2 regions of the Tissierella carlieri genome follow, and region 2 is predicted to be linked to the other one. Evidence: riboswitches for the same ligand, from Rfam matches in the RefSeq annotation. Region 2 holds a riboswitch; the other holds the start of a gene.
The links. A riboswitch is a leader RNA that binds a small molecule or an ion and turns the genes downstream of it on or off. The one in region 2 is predicted to bind thiamine pyrophosphate.

Region 1 (3,219 bases), on a different contig from region 2:
AGGTATATTTCGAGAGGAGAACTTAACTCCTCTCGTAGGAGATAAAGTAAAGATTAGGATAAGCGATGAAGATAATACAGGATATATTGAAGAAATATATCCAAGAACATCTCAGCTCTTAAGGCCACCAGTAGCAAATATTACTCAAGCTATAATAGTCATGAGCATAAAAAAGCCAGATGTTAATACTTGGCTATTAGATAGATTTCTTATAATGGCTGAGCATGAAAAACTGGAAATTATGATTTGTATAAATAAGTCTGATTTAATGCCAGAGAAGGCATTAGAACTGAAAACTATTTATGAAAATATAGGATATAGAGTGATAAATACTAGCGTACTAACGGGAATTGGTATTGATGAATTAAAAATTGCATTAGATAATAATATATCAGTATTTGCTGGTCCTTCAGGTGCTGGAAAATCATCTCTATTAAATGCAGTTAATAGGAATTTCAAGCTGGAGACTGGTGATGTAAGCACTAAGACTAAAAGAGGTAAACATACTACTAGACATGTTGAACTTTTAGAATTACACGATAATGCCTTTGTTCTTGATTCTCCAGGTTTTAGTTCTTTAAATATAGATTTTATTGAAGAAGAGATTCAATTAAAAAATTATTTTAAAGAAATATATAAATATGGAGAAAATTGCAGATTTATTAGTTGCTTACATGGAAATGAACCAGATTGTGAAGTGAAGAAACAAGTAGAAGAAGGAAATATTGCTAAGGAGAGATACGAAAATTATTTACTTTTCCTTGAAGAAATAAAAAACATTAGGAGGTACTAATATGGCTAAAATTGCGCCTTCATTACTTTCAGCAGATTTTGCTAATTTACAGGATGAAATAAAGAAAATAGAAAATGGTGGTGCCGATTATCTTCATTTAGATGTAATGGATGGTATCTATGTACCTAATATTACCTTTGGACCTCCAGTAATAAAGAAACTGAGGAAAATTACTAAAATCCCTTTTGATGTACATTTAATGATAGATAAACCTGAAAGGTATATTAAGGATTTTGTTGATGCAGGTGCTGATTTAATAACTGTACATCAAGAGGCAACTACTCATCTTCATAGAACTATACAGGAGATAAAATCCTATGGCATCATGGCAGGCGTATCACTAAACCCTGCTACACCATTAGAGTCTATAGAGTATGTTTTAGGGGATTTAGATTTAGTTCTTATTATGACAGTGAATCCAGGGTTTGGGGGACAATCCTTCATTGAGTCTATGAAGGGAAAAATAAAAAGACTAAGAAAAATAATTGATGAAAGAGAACTAAATATTATTGTTGAAGTAGATGGTGGAGTGAAATTAGATAATGCCAAGGAAATCTTAAATTGTGGTGCTGATTTATTAGTAGCAGGTTCAGATGTATTTGGAGCAGAAGATATAGAACATAGAACTAGACAATTTAAACAGTTGTAAATTAATAATTATATGCTATAATAGAATTAATTGAAGAAGATTAACACTAGGGGAGCCAATTGGCTGAGAGTGGATTTATCCCGACCCTTATGACCTGACCTAGGTAATGCTAGCGTAGGGAAGTGTGTATTAGCCTTTAAATACCCATTGCCTACGTTGGTAATGGGTTTATTAATTTAAAGGAGGAGAGTTTTTATGGTGAAAAGATGGGATGTAAAGATGTTGACAGAAGGTGGTATGATGATTGCTCTAGCTACTATACTAAGTTATATTAAAGTCTATGAGGCACCTATGGGAGGATCAGTTACTGCTGGAAGTATGATTCCAATTATTTTATTTGCCATTCGTTGGGGTTTAATACCGGGATTAGCCATAGGAAGTACTTATGGTATATTACAATTTATCTTAAAACCTTATTTCTATCATCCAATTCAATTTGTGTTAGACTATCCGCTAGCTTTTGGTTTGCTAGGTTTAGCTGGAATTGCATATTATATAAAGGACAAGAATTCTTTTAAAGGATATTTAAATGTTTTTTTAGCTGTATTTATAGGGATATTGGGAAGAATGATATCACATGTTTTATCAGGTGTAGTTTTTTTTGCTGAATATGCTGGAGATAAAAATCCTTGGATTTATTCAATTGAATATAATGCTTATTATTTAGTTCCAGAATTAATTATTTCTTGTATTGTAATCGCAATTATTTGGAAACCATTAAATAAGGCAATAAAAGCAAAATAAGAAAAACTTCTAAATGAAAATTAGCAGAAGTTTTTCTTGGTCACTGCATAGGTTACTTGCACAAAATCAAAGATTTGGACAATTTGCTTAAAATTCATTGACGGAAAGTTCTTAATACTATACTATTAACGTAGAACTTTCCTATTCGTTATAAAAAAGGATGATGTAAATGAAAGGGTTAATCATTTCAAGTGGGACTATTACAGATTATAGTATATTAGAGTTAGTAGTTAAGGAATCTGATTTTATTATATGTGCAGATGGAGGAATGAATCATCTTGCAAAAATCAATAAAAAGCCTAATTTAGTAATGGGCGATTTAGACTCTATTAGCGAATCTGCATTAAATTATATAAAAGATAACAATATAACTGTGGAAAAGTATTCATCTATTAAAGATGCAACTGATACTGCCCTTGCTATGGAATATTTAATAGATAAAGAGTATAAGGAAATTATACTAATGGGAGTGACAGGAACTAGACAAGACCATACCATGGCAAATATATTTTTGCTAAATACTTTACATGATAAAGGAATTAAGGGAAAAATCATAGATGATAATAATATTATCTATTTAATAGACAACTATATGGAATTACAGTATTTAGAGGATAAATATATCTCTATTGTACCAATAGTAGAAGAGGGAATAATTATATCTTTAAAGGGTTTTTTCTATAATTTAGATAGAGAATTTATTAAATTTGGATCTACCCACGGAATCAGTAACAAAATTATTGATGATATTGGAATAATTGAAATTCATAGAGGAAAAGCATTAGTATTTATTTCAAAAGATTAAAGCTTAGGATAATTATCCTAAGCTTTTTGTAACTATTTCTTTAATGTTTGAATACAATATAATAAAGTATTATAGGGGTGTTGATTATGAAGAGGTTTTACTATAGGTATATACAAAAAATGAGAAAAATAATAGGTATAACTTTAGCTGCAGTTGGTTTTTTAATAATTATTAAGTTTATACCTATAGAAGTACTTCTAATATTAATTGGAATCGGATTACTTATAA
Region 2 (3,219 bases):
ATGGGAAAATAAAAAATGGTCAGCGGCTTCCAAGTTGCAGAGAAGTATCTTCATACCTTTCTATAAATAAAATAACTGTAAATAAAGCATATAACGAATTGGAAAGGGAGCATAAGGTATATAGTATTCCTCGCGGAGGTTTTTACTTGATTGATTCAGAAGAAAGGTTAAAGGTGGTGCAGGAAGAGGTGGATTTTAGGACAGTTAAGCCAGATGAAAAACTTATTCCATATAGAGAATTCACTCATGTAATGAATAAGGCAGTTGATATGTATAAAAATACATTGTTTGAATATGAATCTAGTGGTGGACTATCTTCTTTAAGGGATACATTAAAGTATGAATTTGAGAAGGACGGAATATATACTGCTGCTGAAAGGATAATAATTACCAATGGAGCCCAACAAGCTATAGGGTTAGTATTTCAATATCTATTTGGGAAAAGTAAAGGTAAATTACTTGTTGAATCTCCTACATACAGTCTTGCTTTAAAATTGGCAGATCATTTAGGTATTGATATTATAGGAATTGAAAGGAGAGTTGATGGTTTTGACTATAAAGAAATGGAAATAATATTTAAGTCAGGTGAAATTACTGCCTTCTATGTTATACCAAGACATCATAATCCTACCGGTTATACTCTTTCTGAAAAAGACAAGCAGAAAATTGCCGAACTCTCTTATAAATATAATGTGCTTATTATAGAAGATGACTATTTAGCAGATTTAGGCTCAAGAAAAGGTTCTATGTCAATACATTATTATGATATAAGCAAACGTACTATTTATATACGAAGCTTTTCAAAGGCTTTCATGCCTGGAATAAGGATGGGAGCAGCAGTACTTCCAGAATCCATGATTGAGGAAGTGATTAATATTAAGCATATTAGTGACTTGAATACATCAAAAATTCCACAAGCAGCACTGGATATTTTTATAAAATCAGGAATGTACGAAAAACATATTAAAAAAGTCAAAAAATCTTATGAAACTAAACTTAAGAAGGCAGCTAAAATCGTTAAATCATTAAGCCCGTTAGGTTTCAGTTGGTATGTTCCAGAACATGGAATATTCATATGGCTCTATCTGCCTGAGAATATAGAGGCTGTAGAATTTGAAAAGAAACTTGAACATCATGGGATTCTTGTAAAAGCAGCATTAGAATTCTTTCCAGAAAAATGGTCTAAAGAGAAGAATCAGAGGAATTATAACTACATAAGGATTTGCATATCTGGTGTTCCACAAGAAAGTATAGATGCTTTGGCTACTATAATTTCAGTTATGAAAGCTGAATAAAAATAATAGTATTTATAAAAGCTAAAGAAAAAATTATACTTTTGTAGCTTGATTATGTTATTACTATGGGATATAATCAATATAGTTAATATTTGTGGGGGGACTATAAATAGTTGAGAAGGTAAAACCTGACCCTTTGAACCTGTTGGCTAATACCGACGTAGGGAAGCAAATCACTTACATTATTGTATTTGATTAGGGTGCTTCTCCGTATAGAGAAGTACCCTATTATTATTTAGATAGAGTTATTAAGTATAAAAATTGATATAATTAATATTTGCGGGGGAACTATAAATAGTTGAGAAGGTAAAACCTGACCCTTTGAACCTGTTGGTTAATACCAACGTAGGGAAGCAAATCAATTACATTATTGTATTTGATTAGGGTGCTTCTCCGTGTAGAGAAGTACCCTATTATTATTTAAAATAGAGTTATTAAGTATAAAAATGAATATAATTAACATTTGCGGGGGGACTATAAATAGTTGAGAAGGTAAAACCTGACCCTTTGAACCTGTTGGTTAATACCAACGTAGGGAAGCAAATCACTTACATTATTGTATTTGATTAGGGTGCTTCTCCGTGTAGAGAAGTACCCTAATTTATTATATATAAAGAACAAAGGGAGGAATTTCAATGAAAAAGGTACTTAGTATTGCTGGATCAGATTGTAGTGGAGGTGCTGGGATACAAGCAGATTTAAAGACGTTTTCTGCACATGGGGTGTTTGGAATGAGTGTCATTGTTTCAGTAGTAGCAGAAAATACGAGCCGTGTTATCGATATACAAAATATTACTCCAGATATGATTGAGAAGCAGATTGATGCAGTATTTGAGGATATTGAGGTTGACGCTGTGAAAATTGGTATGCTGTCTACACAACTTTGTATGGAGGCAGTAGCAAGAAAACTGGAGCAATATAAGCCGTGTAATGTTGTAATTGATCCTGTAATGTATGCGAAAAATGGTTGCCCACTTATGGACCCCGATTCCATAGATACGTTGATCAAGGTTGTACTACCTTATGCTGATTTACTTACACCTAATATCCCAGAGGCTGAGAAGATATCAAATATTAAGATAAGCAGTACAGAAGATATGAAAATAGCAGCAAAGCTTATTTATGATATGGGGTGTAAAAATGTTCTTGTTAAAGGTGGTCATGCTATTGGAGATGCACTGGATATTTTATATGACGGTAAAGAGTTCTATTATTTTGAAACTCAGCGTATAAATACAAAAAATACTCATGGAACAGGTTGTACTTTCTCTTCGGCTATTGCTTCCAATCTTGCACTTGGTATGACTATGCCTATTGCTGTAAAGCAGGCTAAAAAATATATTACTACAGCAATTGAACATTCGTTAAACATTGGTAAGGGTAATGGACCAACACATCATTTTTATGACCTATATAAAAATGGTTTGAATATTAAGGAAAGTAAAGGAGATTTATAATGAAAAATGAAAATCAACAGGTGTCTACCTTTAGTCAAATATTATTATGGTTTGGTGCAGCAGTATCTATTGCTGAAATTATGACAGGAGCCTTGCTTGCTCCTTTGGGACTAGCCCAAGGTATTTGGGCTATTATTATTGGTCATGTAATTGGAGGAGCTATTCTTTTTCCAGCGGGGCTGATTGGTGCAAAAACTGGCCTTTCTGCTGCTGAATCTGTTCGCATTTCTTTTGGTAAATATGGTTCATTTGGGTTTTCGTGGATTAATATATTACAGCTTCTTGGTTGGACTGCAATTATGATTATTAACGGAGCAAAAGCATTTGATGGAATTACAAATCATCTTTGGGGCTATCAGAATGAAAGGTTATGGTGTATGGTTATTGGATTACTTATTTGTATTTGGGTAGTAATTAGTATTAAAAATCTGTCAAAATTAAATACTGTAGTGATGACGGTCTTGTTT

Region 1: another riboswitch for thiamine pyrophosphate. It lies ahead of thiT (energy-coupled thiamine transporter ThiT); the one in region 2 lies ahead of thiD (bifunctional hydroxymethylpyrimidine kinase/phosphomethylpyrimidine kinase).

Annotation. Positions count from the first base shown of each region.
Region 1 covers NZ_JAHLOH010000053.1:74,066-77,284, forward strand. Annotated here, with positions in the region: gene rsgA (ribosome small subunit-dependent GTPase A) at 1-793, shown strand, start outside; gene rpe (ribulose-phosphate 3-epimerase) at 795-1,442, shown strand; TPP riboswitch at 1,481-1,580, shown strand; gene thiT (energy-coupled thiamine transporter ThiT) at 1,638-2,186, shown strand; gene KQI38_RS19370 (thiamine diphosphokinase) at 2,356-2,991, shown strand; gene KQI38_RS19375 (hypothetical protein) at 3,078-3,219, shown strand, end outside.
Region 2 covers NZ_JAHLOH010000050.1:47,596-50,814, reverse strand. Annotated here, with positions in the region: gene KQI38_RS18425 (aminotransferase-like domain-containing protein) at 1-1,295, shown strand, start outside; TPP riboswitch at 1,382-1,480, shown strand; TPP riboswitch at 1,567-1,665, shown strand; TPP riboswitch at 1,753-1,851, shown strand; gene thiD (bifunctional hydroxymethylpyrimidine kinase/phosphomethylpyrimidine kinase) at 1,931-2,752, shown strand; gene cytX (putative hydroxymethylpyrimidine transporter CytX) at 2,752-3,219, shown strand, end outside.